DNA from 2 places in the Pseudomonas sp. ML2-2023-3 genome. Region 2 is predicted to be linked to the other one. Evidence: predicted binding sites of a transcription regulator. Region 2 holds the regulator's gene; the other holds the start of a gene.

Region 1 (10,216 bases), 400 kb from region 2:
GCGCCTGACCGAACAAGTCACCGCGACCTTCAAGCGTCGCATGCCATCGGGTGGCACCATCCACATCGAAGAAATCCAGGACCAGGTTGAACTGGCCCTGATGCGCGCCGGCGAGCAAAAAGTGGCTCGCGACTATGTGATCTACCGTGACGCCCGCTCCAAGGAACGCGCCATCCGCGCTCCGGCCCAAGACGCCGTGAATGCTCACCCGTCGATCCGCATCACCCTTGCCGACGGTACTTTTGCACCCCTGGACATGGGCCGCCTGAACACCATCGTCACCGAGGCCTGCGAAGGTCTGGAAGAAGTTGACGGCGACCTGATCCAGCGCGAAACCCTGAAAAACCTCTACGACGGCGTAGCGCTGAGCGACGTCAACACCGCCCTGGTGATGACCGCCCGCACCCTGGTAGAGCGCGAGCCCAACTACTCGTTCGTGACCGCTCGCCTGCTGATGGACACCCTGCGTGCCGAAGGCCTGAGCTTCCTGAAAGTAGCTGACAGCGCCACCCACCACGAGATGGCTGACCTGTACGCCAAGGCCCTGCCTGCCTACATCGCCAAGGGTATCGAGTTCGACCTGCTGAACCCTGTGCTGGCCACCTTCGACCTGGAAAAACTGGGCAAGGCGATCAACCACGAGCGCGATCAGCAGTTCACCTACCTGGGCCTGCAAACCCTGTACGACCGTTACTTCATCCACCACGATGGCGTGCGTTTCGAACTGCCGCAGATCTTCTTCATGCGCGTGGCCATGGGCCTGGCAATCGAAGAGAAGCAAAAAGAAGACCGCGCCATCGAGTTCTACAACTTGCTGTCGTCCTTCGACTACATGTCGTCGACTCCGACCCTGTTCAACGCCGGTACCCAGCGTCCGCAGCTGTCCAGCTGCTACCTGACCACCGTGCCGGATGACCTGTCGGGCATTTACCACGCGATTCACGACAACGCCATGTTGTCCAAATTCGCCGGTGGCCTGGGCAACGACTGGACGCCAGTACGTGCACTGGGTTCGTGGATCAAGGGCACCAACGGCAAATCCCAGGGCGTGGTTCCGTTCCTCAAGGTCGTGAACGACACCGCTGTGGCCGTTAACCAGGGTGGCAAGCGCAAAGGCGCTGTGTGTGCCTACCTGGAAACCTGGCACATGGACATCGAAGAGTTCATCGAGCTGCGCAAGAACACCGGTGATGATCGTCGTCGTACCCACGACATGAACACCGCCAACTGGATCCCTGACCTGTTCATGAAGCGTGTCTTCGATGACGGCCCGTGGACCCTGTTCTCGCCATCCGAAGTACCGGACCTGCACGACCTGACCGGCAAGGCCTTCGAAGAGCGTTACGAGTACTACGAAGCGCTGTCCCAGTACCCGGGCAAGATCAAGCTGTTCAAGACCATCCAGGCCAAAGACCTGTGGCGCAAAATGCTGTCCATGCTGTTTGAAACCGGCCACCCGTGGCTGACGTTCAAAGACCCGTGCAACCTGCGCAGCCCGCAGCAGCACGTGGGCGTGGTCCACAGCTCGAACCTGTGCACCGAGATCACCTTGAACACCAACAAGGACGAAATCGCCGTTTGCAACCTGGGCTCGATCAACCTGCCGAACCACATCGTCAACGGCAAGCTGGACACCGACAAGCTCAAGCGCACCATCGACGTAGCCGTTCGCATGCTCGATAACGTGATCGACATCAACTACTACTCGGTGCCGCAAGCACGCAACTCGAACCTCAAGCACCGTCCAGTGGGTCTGGGGATCATGGGCTTCCAGGACGCTCTGTACCTGCAGCACATTCCGTACGCTTCGCAAGCAGCCGTGGAATTTGCAGACAAGTCGATGGAAGCGGTCAGCTACTACGCAATCCAGGCTTCTTGCGACCTGGCAGACGAGCGCGGCGCTTACGAGACGTTCCAGGGTTCGCTGTGGTCCAAAGGCATCCTGCCCCTGGACTCGCAACAGATCCTGATCGAGCAGCGTGGCCAGAAGTACATCGACGTTGACCTGAACGAATCCCTGGACTGGGCACCGGTTCGTGCCCGTGTACAAAAAGGCATTCGTAACTCCAACATCATGGCCATCGCACCGACCGCCACCATCGCCAACATCACTGGCGTATCGCAGTCGATCGAACCGACCTACCAGAACCTCTACGTGAAATCGAACCTCTCGGGCGAATTCACCGTGATCAACCCGTACCTGGTTCGCGACCTCAAGGCGCGCGATCTGTGGGACTCGGTCATGATCAACGACCTGAAGTACTACGACGGTTCCGTGCAGCAGATCGAACGCATCCCGCAAGAGCTCAAAGAGCTGTATGCCACCGCGTTTGAAGTCGATACCAAGTGGATCGTTGACGCCGCCAGCCGCCGTCAGAAGTGGATCGACCAGGCTCAGTCGCTGAACCTGTACATCGCTGGCGCTTCGGGCAAGAAGCTGGACGTGACCTACCGCATGGCCTGGTACCGTGGTCTGAAAACCACTTACTACCTCCGTGCCCTGGCCGCGACCAGCACCGAGAAGTCCACCGTCAACACGGGCAAGCTCAACGCCGTGTCGAACGGCAACAACAGCGAAGACGTCGCTGCAGCCCCTGCCGGTCCAGCACCGGTACCAAAGGCTTGCGCGATTGACGAGCCGGATTGCGAAGCTTGCCAATAAGCTGAGCGGGCAGGCGGGTCAAACCGCCTGACCAAAAACCCCCGTTAAACCCTGGTAACAGTTGGGTTTAACGGGGGTTTTGTTTTTTGCGCGATTAAACGACGGGAATCCCCTGCCTGCCTCGTCAGCGACTACATTGCAGGTTGCAGAATTCAACAACAGGACGCCCCATGAACATCATCAATGCCACGTTGCGTAAAACACCCGGCCTGTTCACGGTCAGTTGCGAAGGCGAGCGCATCGGCGCCATCACGTTGCAGCAAGGCACTGTGCCCGTGCAAAACGGTGATATCGATGCCCGCGACCAACTGTTAATCGCCCCTCTGGTTGAACCCCATATCCATCTGGATGCAGCCCTGACCGCGGGCCAGCCCGAGTGGAATGTGAGCGGCACCCTGTTCGAAGGCATCGAGCGCTGGGCACAGCGCAAGGAAACCATCACCCACGAAGATACCAAGCAGCGTGCCCACACCACTCTGCGCATGCTGGCCGAGCATGGCATTCAGCACGTGCGCACCCATGTCGATGTGACCGATCCAACCCTGGCCGCACTGCGGGCGATGATTGAAGTGCGCGAAGAGGCCCGGCATCTGGTTGACCTGCAAATCGTTGCGTTTCCGCAGGAAGGTATCGAGTCGTACGCCGCAGGGCGCGCGCTGATGACCCTGGCCGTGGAGTTGGGCGCTGATGTGGTCGGCGGCATTCCGCACTTTGAAAACACCCGGGAGCAAGGGGTCAGTTCAATCAAATTCTTGATGGACCTGGCCGAGCGCACCGGCTGCCTGGTGGATGTGCACTGCGACGAAACCGACGATCCCCATTCGCGCTTTCTTGAAGTGCTGGCCGAAGAGGCCCGCGTACGCGGTATGGGCAGCCGGGTAACCGCCAGCCACACCACGGCCATGGGCTCTTACGACAACGCCTACTGCTCGAAACTGTTCCGCCTGCTCAAGGCTTCGGGCATCAACTTCGTCTCGTGCCCGACCGAAAGCATCCACTTGCAGGGCCGCTTCGACAGCTTCCCTAAACGTCGCGGCGTGACACGGGTTGGCGAACTGGATCGGGCCGGGATGAACGTGTGCTTCGGCCAGGACTCGATCAAGGACCCTTGGTATCCATTGGGCAACGGCAACATCCTGCGGGTGCTGGATGCCGGCTTGCATATCTGCCACATGATGGGCTTTGAAGACCTGGCGCGCTGCCTGGATCTGGTCACTGACAACAGCGCACGCACCCTCGACCTGGGCGAGCGGTACGGCATTGCGGTGGGCCGTCCGGCAAATCTGCTGGTGCTGGATGCCGAGAACGACTACGAAGCGGTGCGCCGCCAGGCCAAGGCGCGGGTCTCGATTCGTGGAGGCAAGGTACTGATGACCCGAGTGCCGGAGCGGGTTGAGTTCACCTGAACCTGCGCGCTTTGGGTAGGAGCTGGCTTTCCTGCGATGCTGACAACGCGGTCACTTGCCAGACCGCGCTGCTGCTATCGCGAGCAAGCCCGCTCCCACAATGGTGACGGGCATACCCTCCCGCGACCCGCCATTACGTCATCTGAATAATGGTCTGCATGATGGTGCTTTGGGTCGAGATGGTTTTGGCGTTGGCCTGGTAGTTGCTCTGCGCCTTGATCAGGTCCACCAGTTCGCTGGTCAGGTTGACGTTGGAGTCTTCCAGGGAGTTGGACTGGATGGCGCCCAGGCTGCCAATTTTCGGCGCGTCGTAACCGGCCACACCCGAGGAATAGGTTTCTTTCCAGGCGGTGCCACCCACCGGCTGCAAGCCTTGCTCGTTGGTAAAGCTGGCCAGGGAAATCTGGCCGATGGCGCGGCTCTGGTTGTTGCTGAAGTTGGCGAACATCACGCCCGAACCATCGATGGTCAGGTTGTTGATCTGGCCGGTGGCATAGCCGTCCTGGGTGGGCGGGTTACGGGAAGTATCGGTGTTGTACTGGGTGGTTTTGGCCATGTTGATCACGATGCCACCCGCTTTGGACGCCGCACCGTTGTCTTTCCATTCGCCATTGATCATGGCGCCCGGCTTCCAGCCACTGACAACCAGGGTGTTTTCAGCCTGGTCATCAGCCGCGCCTGGCTGCGTCACCTTGGTCAACGCACCGGCCGAATCAAACGCCATGGTTGAAGGCACTGGTGCCGTGGCATTCTCGCCTGTTGGCAAGGTGCCATCCGGGTTGCGGCCATCGATCAGGGTATAGACGCTCCAGTTGTTGCCACCGGTCTTGACCATGTACTGGTCCATCGGGTGCGCGTTGCCCTGGGTGTCATAGACCGTGGTGCTGAATTTTTTGGTGTAGCTGGTGGAGACGGTCGGATCGAACGGGACCTTGGCCTGATCGATCGCATCGGCGCTGGAGTTCAAGTTGATCTCGGACGTGACCGAACCTGTAGGCTTGGGCGCCAGGTTCGAGGTGTCGATACGCAGGTCGGTCAGCACGCCATTGACGATATTGCCGTTGGCATCCACGCCATAACCCTGCAAGCGCGCAGTGCCATCAGAGCTGGTCACATAACCGTCTTTATCGGACTTGAACGTACCGGCACGGGTGTAGCTCAAGGAGCCGTTGTCGCTCAGCACGAAGAAGCCGCTGCCCTGAATCCCCATGTCCAGAAGGTTGCCGGTGTTGTTGACTGCACCTTGACCAAAGTTTTGCGAAACCGCTGCCAGGTTCACGCCACTGCCGATGGTCTTGCTGCCGATCCCCAGCTTGTTGGCCGAGTAGATGTCGGCAAACTCTGCCCGCGAAGATTTGAAGCCGGTGGTCGCAGCGTTGGCGATGTTGTTGCCGGTCACGTCGAGCTGCTTGTTCGCCGCATAGAGGCCGCTAAGGCCGATATTGAATGACATGTTTCTCTCCTTGAGGCGTATGAGTCGGCTTAGAGGCCAATGGTCTGGACTTTGGATATGCCAATGCTGCCCAGGCCTGCGAGGTTGAGCATGATTTCGCCACCGGTCTTGCTCAGGGTCACGCTGTTAACCGTGGCTGGCAGGTAGGTGGTGAGCGCCGTCGTGCCGGTGTCGGTTTTGCTTGATGCGGTGAAGGTGTACGAGCCCTTGTCCAGCAGCACGCCTTCGTCGTCCTTGCCATCCCAGGTAAAGCCCGCGTTACCGGCCTTCTGGGTGCCCATGTCGATCGTGCGGACCACTTCACCGTCCGCATTGGTAATGCTGATCACGGGATTGGAGTTGGCGTCCTGGACCACCACGGTGCCGTTGAATGGCTTTTCGCTGGCGGGGTCCACATAGGCCTCACCGGTTTGCACAATCACCGAGCGCCCCACCAGCGACGAGGCCTGCAAGGCTTGCGAAGACTGGAAGTTGCCCGAGAGCGAAGTGACCGTATCGTTGAGCGTGGTGATGCCTTCCAGGCTGCTGAACTGGGCCAGTTGCGCGACGAACGCAGTGTTGTCCTGCGGGTCCAGCGGGTTCTGGTTTTTCAGTTGGGTAACCAGCAGTTGCAGGAACGCATCCTTGCCCAGCGCCGTGTTCCCGGACGCAGCCTTCGAGGCCGCCGCCAGACTGGTATCGGTGGTCTTGGCCTGGGCGGAGTTGGCAAGCACCTGGTTAAGGGTCATGCCGCTGGTGGAATCGGTCACACTCATTTGCGTCGCCCCTTATCACTGACCGAGGGTCAGGACCTTCTGCATCATGGTTTTGGCGGTATTCATCAGCTCGGCGTTGGTCTGGAACGAACGGCTGGCAGAAATCATGTCAGCCATTTCTTCAACCACATTGACGTTGGGGTAGTACACATAGCCCTTGGCGTCTGCAGAAGGATGGTTAGGTTCGTAACGGGCCTGAAGCTCGCTTTGGTCCTCAACCACGCCCAGCACCTGCACACCTTGGCCTGCACCGTCCTGATTCTGGAACAGCGAGTCGCCGGTGGTGCTTTGCGCGCCCTGAAACATAGTGGCAAATACCGGGTGACGAGCACGGTAGGTCTGGTCGATGCTCGAAGACACGGTGTCGGCGTTGGCGATGTTGCTGGCCACGGTGTTCAGGCGCGTGGTCTGGGCGCTCATGCCACTACCGGCAATATTGAAAACACTGGATAGAGACATGGATTACTCCCCACGCAGGGCCGACATCAGCCCTTTGAATTTGCTGTTGAGCAGGGTGAAGCTGGCCTGGAAGTTGACCGCATTCTCTGCGTAGTTCGATTGCTCCAACTGAGCATCCACGGTGTTCTGGTCGATCGAGGGCTGCATCGGGGTGCGGTACAGCAGCGACTCGTCGCCACTGCTCAGGCCCTGGGCTTCGATATGGCGAGTGTTGGTCTTGTTCAACGCAAAGGCGCCGTTCTGGTTTTTGTCGCTCTGTGCCGCGAGCACAGAGGCAAAGTCCAGATCCCGAGCCTTGTAGTTCGGGGTGTCGGCGTTGGCGATGTTGTTGGCCAGTACCTCGGCACGCTGAGCGCGAAAGCCCAGGGCTTGCTCATGGATACCGAGCGCTTTATCGAAGCTGATGCTCATGTCGGAAAACCTTTGTGGGCTGACCTGAGAATGTGATTCAGGTTTTACATGACAGGGATAGAGCAAACCCCGTGCCAGTTTTTACAGCCCCGTATTTCAAGGGTTTGCCGGGTTGCGGACAGCGGCAATGCCAGAAAAGCGGCAACGGTTGACCGCTGACTGCCGCTTTTCTGCCGCTTGGAGCAGGTTTTTTGTAGTCGCTGCCGAAGGCTGCGATAAGGGCCGCAGGCCCTTGAAAAGGTTTTGCACTGATCTCGGGAAACGGGTTGCTGCGCAACCCTTCGCAGCCTGCGGCAGCGACTACGGATAGAGGTCTATTTGGCCTGGTAGATGATTCCCGGGCTGCATTGGACCATCTGGTAGTGATCCGGCAAGCCGTTGAGGGCTTCAGAGGCGCCCAAAAACAAATAGCCACCCGGTTTCAAGGTGCTGTGGATACGCAGCAGAATGTCTTTTTTCACTTCTGCCGAGAAGTAGATCAACACGTTGCGGCAAAACACGATGTCGAATTTGCCAAACCCTGCGTAACTGTCCAGCAGGTTGAAGGAGCGGAACTCGACCCGATTCTTGATCGGCGTCTTGAGCACCCAGCGCCCCGGCCCCTTGGGATCGAAATAGCGCTGCAAGCGTTCTGGCGACAGGCCCCGGCCAATCGCAAGGTTGTCGTATTCGCCGGTTTTACAGGTATTGAGCATCTGGGCCGACAGGTCGGTGGCAAAAATCTGCACCCCCGCTTTCAACTGCCCAAGGTTGCTGCGCTCAAACTCGTCAATGGCCATCGACAACGAGTACGGCTCCTGCCCCGAAGAACAGGCCGCCGACCAGATTCGCAAACGCTGGCCAGGACTGGCCTTGATTTGCTCGGGCAGCACCTTGTTCTTCAATACTTCGAAGGGGTAGGTGTCGCGAAACCACAAGGTTTCGTTGGTGGTCATCGCATCGACCACCAGTTCGCGCAGCCCGCTGCGCGGCTGGCTCTGGATACGCTGAATCAGCTCGCCCAGGGACTTGATACCTTGCTGCTCCATCAGCTTGTTAAGCCGGCTGGAGACGAGGTACTGCTTGTTTTCACCCAGCAAAATGCCACAGGCTTTTTCCAGGAAGACCCGGAACTGTTCAAAATCCAAATTAGCCGTCGACAAATGTCCTGCCTCTTAAATCGATTTGACCGCCAGGGGTGAGCCCTGGCTATGGTCTGCTGCTTTTATCCGGTCAACTACCCGGGATGCCAGGTCATCAGGTCGGAACTTGGCCAAAAAGTCATCGGCACCGACCTTTTTCACCATAGCCTGATTGAATACCCCGGATAACGAAGTATGCAGAATGATGTGCAGCTTTTGCATCCGCGGATCGTTACGGATTTCAGCAGTCAGGGTGTAGCCGTCCATTTCCGGCATCTCGATATCCGAGATCATCATCAGAAATTCTTCAGACGGGTCCTTGCCCTCCTCCACCAGCTTGCGCAGGTAGTCCAGCGCCTGACGGCCATCATTCAACGACACCACTTCAACGCCTACCGTTTGCAGGCAACGGGCTACCTGCTTGCGTGCCACCGACGAATCGTCGACGGTCAGCACCCGCAATGACAGTGCCTTGCTCCGGGTTTCGACATCCACTACACCGTGGGTGATGGTTTCAGGTGATGGCGAGACTTCTGCCAGTACCTTCTCGACATCGATGATTTCGACCAGTTGATCGTCCAGCCGGGTGACGGCCGTCAAGTAATGGTCGTTACCCGTGCCCTTGGGCGGCGGATGGATCTCTTCCCAGTTCATGTTCACGATGCGTTCAACCGAGCGAACCAGAAAGCCCTGAGTCTTGGTGTTGTACTCGGTGATGATCACAAACGGGCTGCTTTGATCTTTCAGGGCCCCCGCCCCGGTGGCCATGGCCAGATCGAGAATCGGGATGGTCGCGCCTCGAATGCTCGCCACACCACATACCACGGGATGAGACTTGGGAATCAAGGTCAGTTTCGGGCATTGCAGCACCTCCCTGACCTTGAACACATTGATCCCGTAAAGCTGTGGTCCATCCAGACGAAACAACAACAGCTCCAGGCGATTTTGCCCGACCAGCTGAGTGCGCTGGTTAACCGCATCCATCATCCCGGCCATTCTCAGCTCCTCTTAAAAACTTCAAGTTTCATCACGCACTTCCCGGTAAACGGCACGGGGCTTGCTTTTTTATCGGCCATGAACGCAAAAACGACAATTTCCTGCCACCGGCCCTTCCTCCAGACCCTGCGCCGCAGCTGTCTGAGCGTCCTGGCGGCTGGCACCCTGCTTGGCCTGGGCACTCATACCCAGGCTGATGCGTTTACATCGCCTGATCAGCTTATCGGCGTGACCCAGGGCTTTCTTGAATTCACCGTTGAAGACTACCTGGCAACCAGCCAGACCGAGGGGCGATATCAGATCCAGGTCAACAACCTTGACCCCCGTCTGCGACTGGCTCATTGCGACAAGGAATTGACAGCAACCCTCGAAAGCCCGGCACAACCCATGGGCCGGGTGATCGTGCGCGTGCGCTGCGAAGGGGGCTCGCCCTGGACTATCTTCGTTCCAGCCCAGGTCAAACTGTTCCGTGACGTGGTCATCGTCAATCACCCGCTCAAGCGCGGCATGGTGATCGACTATGCCGATGTCACCTTGCGCGAGCGGGATATCAGCCTGATCAATCAGGGCTACCTGACGGCGACTGAACTGGCAGTGGGTCAAAAGCTGCTGCGGCCCATGATCACCGATCAGGTACTGACCCTCACGCACCTGGAACAGGTTGCCACCGTGCGCAAGGGCGACCATGTGGTCATCAGCGCCCGTAGCGGTACGTTAAGTGTCAAAATGCCCGGCGAAGCCCTGTCAGACGGAGGCCTCAGCGAGCAGATACGAGTCAAGAACCTGAACTCCAAGCGTGTGATCCGGGCCCGAGTGACAGCACCCGGTCAAGTTGAGGTGGCATTGTAGGAAAGTTGGCATCAGTCTCCGGACTTTCCTACACTGTGGTTTGACGCAGATCAGTACAGTTCTGTGTGAAGCTATGATTAATCGAGCCTAAAGTTTTTCCGGGT
Region 2 (10,216 bases):
ACTCAGGTGTACGACCTGCCCGGATCTGGCATGGAAACTGACCTGCGATACCGACGAACTTTGCAGATGCCCGGGCGTGCAAGCCCAGTTTGTTGATGATTTGTATTTCCAGTGCAGGCATCGCAGGGTAGATCCTTCAAGTAAGGTCGCGGTGGCGAACCTGGACGTTCTTCAGAGTTTCTTGCAGGCACTTGCCCAGTCGCTCGGTCAGGTACACGGAGCGGTGATGTCCGCCCGTACAACCAATACCAATCGTTACATAGGCACGATTGCTCGCGGCAAAGCGTGGTAGCCACTTCAGCAGGTAGCTGGAGATGTCCTGGAACATTTCCTCGACATCAGGTTGTGCTGCCAGATAATCGGCAACCGGCTGATCCAGCCCGGATTGCTCGCGCAGTTCGGGCTTCCAGTACGGGTTGGGCAGGCAACGTACGTCAAAGACCAGGTCGGCATCCACTGGCATCCCGCGCTTGAAACCAAACGACTCAACCAAAAAGGCGGTGCCGGCTTCAGGTTTGTTCAGCAGGCGCAACTTGATGGTGTCACGCAACTGATACAGGTTCAGATTGGTGGTGTTGATGGTCAGGTCAGCGAGGTCGGCAATCGGTCCAAGCAGCTGGGTTTCATCGCGAATAGCTTCGGCAAGCGAACGGCTTGCGCTACTGAGCGGGTGACGCCTGCGGGTTTCCGAGAAGCGCTTGAGCAGGGTTTCTTCGTCGGCATCCAGGTAGAGCACGTCGCACTGGATGTGCCGGTTGCGAACCTCTTCAAGCAACTGGGGAAAGCGTGACAAATGGCTTGGCAGGTTTCGCGCGTCAATCGACACGGCCACCAGGGGTTGCGCTAATTCGGTGTGAATCAGCGCACGTTCGGCCAGTTCCGGCAGCAAGCCTGCCGGAAGGTTGTCGATGCAATAGAAACCGTTGTCTTCAAGGACGGCGAGGGCGGTGCTTTTACCGGAGCCGGAGCGTCCGCTGACAATGACTAAGCGCATGATTAATGACCGTTCTGTACGTCCAGAACAACCTGATACAACGCTTCGTTGCTGGGTGCGTTGCGCAGTCTTTCGCGCACGTCTTTACGATCGAGCATGCTGGCAATCTGCCGGAGCAGTTCCAGGTGTGCATCGGTTGCCGCTTCTGGTACCAGCAAAACGAAAAGCAGGTCGACCGGCGCGCCATCGATGGCGTCGAAATCTATAGGGGCGTCGAGGTGAAGCAAGGCGCTGACAGGCGACTCGCAGCCCTTGAGGCGGCAATGGGGTATGGCGATGCCGTTACCAAAACCGGTGGAACCCAGTTTTTCACGGGCAATAAGGCTCTCAAAAACATCCTGCATTTCGAGACCAGGCACTTCGCGGCTGATCAGGTTGGCAATGTGTTCGAGTGCGCGCTTTTTGCTGCCGCCCGGCGCGTTCACCAAGGAACGGCCGGGGGTCAGGATACTTTCAAGTCGGATCATGGGTTGGGAGTATTAACGACCGGTCGCGCCCTGGAGCAGGCTTTGGGTCTTTTCCTTATGCTTTTTCAGTTGGCGATCAAGCTTGTCAGTGAGCAGATCAATGGCGGCATACATGTCGTCATGCTCGGCGTTGGCAACGACTTCTCCTCCATGGATGTGCAAGGTGGCTTCGATTTTCTGTTTCAGTTTTTCGACCGCCATCGTTACCTGTACGTTGGTAATCTTGTCGAAATGACGCTCAAGTCGGTCGAGTTTTTCGCCGATGTAAGCGCGTAGCGGTTCGGTGACTTCCAGTTGGTGTCCACTGATGTTGACTTGCATACAGTTTCTCCTTTGATGCCATTGCATAAAGCGGCAGGCCGAGCAGCCTGCCACTGAAACGCCGGGGTCCGTGGCTTACATCAAACGCTTGCGTTCGCTCGAAGGCGCTATCCCGAGGGATTCGCGGTACTTGGCGACGGTGCGACGGGCTACCTGAATACCTTGTGCCTCCAGTAAACCAGCGATCTTGCTGTCACTCAACGGCTTTTTCTGATTTTCAGCTGCAACCAGTTTTTTGATGATGGCACGGATCGCAGTGGAGGAGCATTCGCCGCCTTCAGAGGTGCTGACGTGGCTGGAGAAAAAGTACTTCAGCTCATAGATACCGCGCGGGGTATGCATGAATTTCTGCGTGGTAACCCGCGAAATGGTTGACTCGTGCATGCCCACGGCTTCTGCGATGTCGTGCAGTACCAGTGGCTTCATGGCCTCGTCGCCATATTCCAGAAATCCGCGCTGATGCTCGACGATCTGGGTCGCCACTTTCATCAGGGTTTCGTTACGGCTCTGCAGGCTTTTGATAAACCAGCGTGCTTCTTGCAGCTGGTTGCGCATAAAGGTGTTGTCGGCGCTGGTGTCGGCGCGACGCACGAAACCTGCGTATTGCGGGTTTACCCGCAGACGTGGCACGGACTCCTGGTTGAGCTCCACCAGCCAGCGTTCGTTGTCCTTGCGAACGATCACGTCAGGCACGACATATTCGGCTTCGCTGGACTCGATTTGTGAGCCCGGGCGCGGATTGAGGCTTTGCACCAGCTCGATGACCTGGCGCAGTTCTTCCTCTTTGAGCTTCATGCGGCGCATGAGCTGGCTGTAGTCGCGCGCGCCCAGCAGGTCGATGTAATCCGTGACCAGGCGTTTGGCTTCGTTCAGCCAAGGTGTCTTGGCCGGGAGCTGGCGCAATTGCAGGAGCAGGCACTCGCCCAGGTTGCGCGCACCAATGCCGGAGGGTTCGAATTGCTGGATGCGGTGCAGGACGGCTTCGATTTCGTCGAGCTCGATATCCAGTTCCGGATCGAACGCTTCGAGAATTTCCTCGAGGGTTTCGTCCAGGTAGCCCTGGTTATTGATGCAGTCGATGAGGGTCACACCGATCAGTCGGTCGGTGTCGGACATCGGCGCAAGGTTCAACTGCCACAGCAGGTGGCTTTGCAGGCTCTCGCCGGCAGAGGTGCGGGTGGTGAAGTCCCACTCGTCATCATCGTTGCTTGGCAGGCTGCTGGCGCTGGTCTGGTAGACGTCTTCCCAGGCAGTGTCCACAGGCAGCTCATTGGGGATGCGGTCGCCCCAGTCGCCGTCTTCCAGATTGTCTACCGTCTGTGCGGGCTCCTGGTAGGTGGGCTCCTGAACGTCGGAATTGGGTTTTTGCTCGATGTTGTCGGCCAAGGGGTCTGCATTGTCGAAGTCGTCGCCTTCTTCCTGGCGTTCAAGCATCGGATTGGACTCCAGGGCTTCCTGGATTTCCTGTTGCAGGTCGAGGGTCGACAATTGGAGCAGGCGGATGGCCTGTTGCAGCTGAGGTGTCATCGTCAGCTGCTGGCCCATTCTCAGGACTAGCGATGGTTTCATGGCAGGGGCTTAACACCTTATTCGCCGGCGCACATGGCGCCATCCACTACAGGGCGCGCGAGCGCCAAACTTAAGCAAATTATATGCCTGAAACCGGTGCGTTTGCCTAGGGGGCGTTCTCAATTAGTTTCCACGCAGGGGGAGTAAACCCATTGAGAGCGCCCGGGCAATAAAAATCATCGGGACTTTTTACTGCCTCAGGTGCTCTGACAACACGCGACATGCCTGGATTTACAGGCGGAACTCATGGCCCAGGTAAACTTCTCTCACCAACTTGTTGGCCAGAATCGTTTCTGCATCACCTTCGGCGATCAGTTGGCCGTCGTTAACGATATAAGCGGTTTCGCAGATGTCGAGGGTTTCACGAACGTTGTGATCGGTGATCAGCACGCCAATGCCTTTGGCCTTGAGGTGGTGAATGATTTGCTTGATGTCGCCCACCGAAATCGGGTCAACCCCGGCAAAAGGTTCGTCGAGCAGGATGAACTTTGGCGCAGTGGCCAGGGCGCGGGCAATTTCTACCCGGCGACGTTCACCACCCGACAGGCTCATGCCCAGGTTGTCGCGGATGTGGTTGATGTGGAACTCCTGCAGCAGGCTTTCCAGCTCTTTGCGTCGACTGGCCTTGTCGAGTTCCTTGCGTGTTTCGAGGATGGCCATGATGTTATCCGCGACAGACAGCTTGCGGAAAATCGAGGCTTCCTGCGGCAGGTAGCCTATACCGGCGCGTGCGCGGCCGTGCATGGGCTCATGGCTGACGTCCAGGTCGTCGATCAGGACGCGGCCCTGGTCGGCATGCACCAGGCCGACAATCATGTAGAAGCACGTGGTCTTGCCCGCGCCGTTAGGGCCGAGCAAACCCACGATTTGCCCGCTGTCGATCGACAGGCTGACATCACGTACTACCTGACGGCCCTTGTAGCTTTTGGCCAGATGCTGGGCTTTCAGAGTTGCCATTACTGGGCCTTCTGCGGGTCGGTTTTCTTCTTGGGCTGGATCACCATGTCGATGCGTGGGCGAGGTGCTGTGACCTGGCTACCATTGGCGCGACCGGCGCTGGCGATTTGTTTCACCGTGTCGTAGACGATTTTCTCGCCTTCGGTGGTGTTGCCGTCGTTGATGACCTTGGCCTTGTCGATCAGCACGATGCGATTTTGCGGCGCATGGTACTGAATGGTGACGGCGTAAGCCTGGACCGGCTTGGGGTCTGTGGCTTTTTGCAACTGCTCGAAGTAAGCCAGGTTGCCCACAGAAGTCACCACGTCGATTTCTCCCGCAGCGTTACGGGTGATGGTGACGGTATTGCCGGTGATTTTCATCGAGCCCTGGGTGATGATTACATCGCCCTTGTAGGTGGCGATGCCTTGCTTGTCATCCAGTTGTGCTTCGTTGGCCTGAATGCGGATAGGTTGCTCGTTGTCGTTCGGCAGAGCCCAGGCGCTCACGCTTCCCAGTGCTGCGCTCAAGCTGAGCAATAAAGGGAGGGTTTTAACGAGACTCATACTGTCCTCTTACGTTGGACAGCAGGTCCATCCTGCCGTCTTTCAAATATGCTTTCATTCCCTTGCCAGTAGTCACGCCGCCAGCGCCGTCGATTCTAACGTCTCGCTCGGTCTGCGCATATTGCTTCTGCGGGAATACAGTCATGCGGGTACTGGTAATAATCGTGGTGCGTTTTTTCTCGTCGGTACGGGCTATGCGCACCGAGTCGATCAGCTCGACTTCAGTACCGTCCGGATTGACTTCACCGCGCTCGCTCTTCACGTCCCACGGGTAGGCCGTGCCGCGATACAGCTGCATTTTCGGGTTGGTCAATAGAGTGACTTCGGAAGCTTTCAAATGTTCAAGCTTCTCGGAGGTCATCTCGTACTGCAACTTGCCGTCGGGCAGAAACTGAAGGCTGCGTGCGTTGGTGGCGTAATAGTCGATAGCGTGTTCATCCACGGCCACGGTAGGGGCGTCGAGAAAGCGTTCCGGCCTGATGTTCCAGTAGCCAACTGCTGCAAACAGCGAAGCAATGACCGCGAACAGCAGTATTTGGCGAATCTTTTTGCTCAGCATAGAAAGCTCTATAGGTAGGCGGCGTGGGCTGCGTCCAGGCTGCCCTGGGCACGCAGAATCAGCTCGCAGAATTCGCGGGCGGCACCTTCGCCACCACGTGCCTGGGTAACGCCGTGGGCGTGCTCGCGAACAAAACTTGCAGCATTGGCCACTGCCATGCCAAGGCCGACACGACGGATAACCGGCAAGTCTGGCAAATCGTCGCCCAAATAGGCGACCTGTTCATAGCTTAGGTTGAGTTGGCCAAGAAGCTCGTCCAGCACGACCAATTTATCTTCCCGGCCCTGATAGAGGTGCGGGATGCCCAGATTTTGCGCGCGGCGCTCGACGACCGGGGTTTTGCGACCGCTGATGATTGCGGTTTGAACACCGGCCGCCATCAGCATCTTGATGCCTTGGCCGTCGAGGGTATTGAAGGTTTTGAATTCGCTGCCGTCTTCGAGGAAGTACAGGCGACCGTCGGTCAAGACACCGTCAACGTCAAAAATGGCAAGCTTGATGCCTTTGCCGCGTTTGAGAAGTTCCTGGGTCATTACATTACTCCTGCGCGTAGCAGATCGTGCATGTTCAAGGCGCCAACCGGGCGATCTTGCTTGTCGACAACCACCAGTGCGCTGATTTTGTGATCTTCCATGATCTTCAGGGCTTCGGCCGCCAGCATGTCGGCCCGGGCGGTTTTGCCGTGCGGGGTCATGACGGCATCAATGGTTGCGTTGCGGATATCGATTTCACGGTCCAGGGTGCGGCGCAAGTCACCGTCAGTGAAGATCCCGGCCAGCCGGCCGTCCTCTTCGATGACGACAGTCATGCCCAGCCCCTTGTGGGTCATTTCCATCAGTGCTTCTTTGAGCAGGGTGCCGCGCATGACTTGCGGCAACTCATCGCCAGAGTGCATGACGTTTTCGACCTTGAGCAGCAAACGCCGGCCCAGTGCTCCACCCGGATGGGAGAAGGCAAAGTCTTCGGCTGTGAAGCCACGGGCTTCGAGCAGTGCTATGGCCAGTGCATCGCCCAGCACCAGGGTTGCCGTGGTGGAGGAGGTCGGTGCCAGGTTTAGCGGGCAGGCCTCCTGGGCCACGCTTGCATCGAGGCTGACATCGGCCGCCTTGGCCAGGGGCGATTGCGGATTACCGGTCATGCTGATCAATTTGATGCCCAGGCGCTTGATCAGCGGCAGCAGGGTGACGATTTCGGCGGTTGAGCCAGAATTGGACAGCGCGAGAATGATGTCATCCCGGGTGATCATGCCCATGTCACCGTGGCTGGCTTCTGCCGGATGAACGAAAAAAGCCGTGGTGCCGGTGCTGGCCAGGGTGGCGGCAATTTTGTTGCCTATGTGCCCTGACTTGCCCATGCCGACCACGACTACCCGGCCTTTACTTGCCAAAATCATCTCGCAAGCGCGTACGAAATCTGCGTCGATATGAGTCAGCAAGCCCTCTACGGCTTCCAGTTCGAGGCGGATGGTGCGTTGGGCGGATTGAATCAGGTCGCTGGATTGGCTCATGGTTGAAGTCGGGTAGCCTGAGAAAAGGCAACGATTATAGCGGTTATGTGGCGTTCCCTCACGCTTGATCGCAGTGCTTTGTTGCCTGCGTAGGTAAACTCTTAGTGTGTTTACAGAAAAACCCGCTTTATTTCACTGTATTGAGGCTGAACCGGCACTCCTTCGGTCTTGGGCGGTCACTATGAGCAGTGGTATAGTTCGCCGCCAGTTCGGCCCGCCAGGGAACGCGTGCTTCTTGATAAGAAGTTTGGTGTCCGGGTGAGAGGCAGAGGCTGCATCGCAAGGAGTTTAGATGAGCGCCGATAACGCCTACGCGGTCGAGCTGAAGGGAGTGTCCTTCAAGCGCGGCACGCGCAGCATCTTCAATAATGTCGATATTCGAATTCCCCGTGGCAAGGTCACGGGAATCATGGGCCCGTCGGGCTGCGGCAAAACCACACTATTGCGCCTGATGGGCATGCAACTGCGTCCCAGCAGCGGCGAAGTGTGGGTCAACAATCAAAACCTGCCGACCCTGTCGCGCAGTGATTTGTTTGATGCCCGCAAGCACATGGGGGTGTTGTTCCAGAGTGGTGCATTGTTCACCGATCTGGATGTGTTCGAGAACGTTGCCTTCCCGCTGCGGGTGCATACCCAGCTGCCTGAAGAAATGATTCGTGACATCGTGCTGCTGAAATTGCAGGCGGTGGGCTTGCGCGGGGCTATCGATTTGATGCCCGACGAGTTGTCCGGCGGCATGAAGCGTCGGGTGGCCCTGGCGCGGGCGATTGCTCTGGATCCGCAAATCCTGATGTATGACGAACCCTTCGTGGGCCAGGATCCCATCGCAATGGGAGTGCTGGTGCGGCTGATTCGCCTGCTTAACGATGCGCTGGGCATCACCAGTATTGTGGTGTCTCACGACCTGGCTGAAACCGCGAGCATCGCCGACTATCTGTATGTAGTCGGTGACGGTCAGGTGCTGGGGCAGGGTACGCCTGAAGAGTTGATGAACGCCGATAACCCGCGCATTCGCCAGTTCATGACCGGCGATCCGGATGGCCCGGTTCCGTTTCACTTTCCGGCGTCGGACTACCGAACCGATCTACTGGGGAAGCGCTGATGCGCAGACATTCATTAATGGACCGTATCGGTTTGTTTGGCCGAGCCGGGATCGACATCGTCGCGGTGCTGGGGCGTTCGACGATTTTCCTGTTTCATGCACTGCTGGGGCGAGGCGGTATCGGCGGCGGTTTCGGGCTGCTGATCAAGCAGCTGCACTCCGTTGGTGTCATGTCGCTGGTCATTATCGTGGTCTCCGGCATATTCATCGGCATGGTGCTGGCGCTGCAAGGCTTCAGCATTCTGTCCAGCTATGGTTCCGAGCAGGCGGTTGGGCAGATGGTGGCCCTCACCCTGTTGCGCGAATTGGGGCCGGTGGTGACTGCCTTGCTGTTCGCCGGGCGGGCGGGTTCTGCCTTGACCGCTGAAATCGGCAACATGAAATCGACCGAGCAGCTGTCCAGCCTGGAAATGATTGGGGTCGACCCACTCAAATACATTATCGCGCCGCGGTTATGGGCCGGTTTTATTTCCCTGCCTGTGCTGGCGATGATTTTCAGTGTGGTCGGCATCTGGGGCGGTTCGTGGGTTGCAGTGGACTGGCTGGGTGTCTATGACGGTTCCTACTGGGCCAATATGCAAAATAGCGTGACCTTCAGTGGTGACGTACTTAACGGGATCATCAAAAGCATCGTATTTGCTTTCGTGGTGACCTGGATTGCCGTGTTTCAAGGTTATGACTGTGAGCCCACATCAGAGGGGATCAGCCGTGCCACTACCAAGACCGTGGTGTATGCCTCTCTGGCAGTCCTCGGGCTGGACTTCATTTTGACTGCCTTGATGTTTGGAGATTTCTGATGCAAAACCGCACCATGGAAATCGGTGTCGGCCTGTTCCTGCTGGCTGGCATCCTGGCTTTGCTTCTGCTTGCCCTGCGGGTCAGCGGACTGTCCCCGACCGCCAGCACTGACACCTACAAACTGTACGCCAACTTTGACAATATTGCCGGCCTCACCGTGCGCGCCAAAGTCACCATGGCGGGCGTGACCATCGGCAAGGTTACGGCGATTGACCTGGACCGTGACAACTACATGGCCCGTGTCACCCTGCAGCTCGAAAAAGCTGTGGATAATCTGCCGACCGATTCGACTGCGTCTATTCTCACAGCGGGTCTGCTGGGCGAGAAATACATCGGTCTGAGCGTGGGTGGTGAAGACACTGTGCTCAAGGACGGTGGCACCATTCACGACACTCAGTCGTCGCTGGTCCTTGAAGACCTGATCGGTAAATTCCTGCTCAATACCGTTAGCAAAGACGCCAAATAAGGAGCTTTAAGATGATTTCTCTCTTGCGCCGTGGCCTGTTGGTAATTATGGCTGCAGCCCTCCCTCTGGTGGCGAATGCTGCGCCGGGGCAGTCTGCTCACGACATCGTTTCAGACACAACCACCCGGTTGCTGGCTGACCTGGCTGCCAATAAAGAGCAGTACAAGCAAAACCCGAGCAAGTTCTACGATGCCCTGAACGGTATTGTCGGGCCGGTGGTGGATGCCGACGGTATTTCGAAAAGCATCATGACCGTGAAGTACTCCCGTAGTGCGAGTCCTGAGCAAATGCAGCGCTTTCAAGAGAACTTCAAGCGCAGCCTGATGCAGTTCTATGGCAATGCCTTGCTTGAGTTCAAAAACCAGGGCATCACCGTTGCCCCGGCCAAGGATGAAAGCGGCGATCGCACCAGCGTCGACATGACCGTCAAAGGTGATAACGGGGCGATTTACCCGCTGTCCTATACCCTTAACAAGGTTAACGGCGAGTGGAAAGTGCGTAACGTGATCATTAACGGCATCAACATCGGCAAGCTGTTCCGTGATCAGTTCGCCGACGCCATGCAGCGCAACGGCAACAACCTGGATAAAACCATCGATAACTGGGCTGGCGAAGTAGCCAAGGCCAAGGAAACGACCGATGCAGCTTCGCCCAAGGCTGCAGGCCAATGAGTGAAGCGGCTGTAACCCTGGCCGGCGAGAGCGAGTTGCGCCTCAGTGGCGTACTCGATTATCAGACCGGCCCCCGCTTGCGCACTGAAGGTCAGGCACTGATCAAAAAAGCTCTGGCCAAGGCGTTGGTCGTTGACTGCTCGGGTGTCACCAAATCCAGCAGCGTCGGTTTGTCGCTGTTGCTGTGTTACATCCGTGATGCGCAAGCCCTGAACAAGCCATTGAGCATTCGTGACATGCCCGAAGACATGCGCGAAATC

What was found. The regulator sigma-54, encoded in region 2, starts transcription at its own class of promoters, with help from an activator protein. The targets are predictions, from matches to a motif close to ANTGGCATNNANNTTGCTNT.
Region 1: a site for sigma-54 is predicted at 7,206-7,225, ahead of flgB (flagellar basal body rod protein FlgB). Genes of this name have one in related genera too.

Annotation. Positions count from the first base shown of each region.
Region 1 is NZ_CP146343.1:4,593,069-4,603,284, forward strand. Features, by position in the region: gene V6P94_RS21185 (ribonucleoside-diphosphate reductase subunit alpha) at 1-2,662, shown strand, start outside; gene codA (cytosine deaminase) at 2,833-4,068, shown strand; gene flgE (flagellar hook protein FlgE) at 4,202-5,521, opposite strand; gene V6P94_RS21200 (flagellar hook assembly protein FlgD) at 5,551-6,276, opposite strand; gene flgC (flagellar basal body rod protein FlgC) at 6,292-6,735, opposite strand; gene flgB (flagellar basal body rod protein FlgB) at 6,739-7,146, opposite strand; gene cheR (protein-glutamate O-methyltransferase CheR) at 7,461-8,288, opposite strand; gene V6P94_RS21220 (chemotaxis protein CheV) at 8,301-9,263, opposite strand; gene flgA (flagellar basal body P-ring formation chaperone FlgA) at 9,342-10,112, shown strand.
Region 2 is NZ_CP146343.1:4,997,090-5,007,305, reverse strand. Features, by position in the region: gene V6P94_RS23160 (HPr family phosphocarrier protein) at 1-121, opposite strand, end outside; gene rapZ (RNase adapter RapZ) at 137-994, opposite strand; gene ptsN (PTS IIA-like nitrogen regulatory protein PtsN) at 997-1,461, opposite strand; gene hpf (ribosome hibernation-promoting factor, HPF/YfiA family) at 1,474-1,782, opposite strand; gene V6P94_RS23140 (RNA polymerase factor sigma-54) at 1,858-3,351, opposite strand; gene lptB (LPS export ABC transporter ATP-binding protein) at 3,583-4,308, opposite strand; gene lptA (lipopolysaccharide transport periplasmic protein LptA) at 4,308-4,853, opposite strand; gene lptC (LPS export ABC transporter periplasmic protein LptC) at 4,840-5,412, opposite strand; gene V6P94_RS23120 (HAD family hydrolase) at 5,421-5,945, opposite strand; gene V6P94_RS23115 (KpsF/GutQ family sugar-phosphate isomerase) at 5,945-6,919, opposite strand; gene V6P94_RS23110 (ATP-binding cassette domain-containing protein) at 7,212-8,021, shown strand; gene mlaE (lipid asymmetry maintenance ABC transporter permease subunit MlaE) at 8,021-8,818, shown strand; gene mlaD (outer membrane lipid asymmetry maintenance protein MlaD) at 8,818-9,285, shown strand; gene V6P94_RS23095 (phospholipid-binding protein MlaC) at 9,297-9,956, shown strand; gene V6P94_RS23090 (lipid asymmetry maintenance protein MlaB) at 9,953-10,216, shown strand, end outside.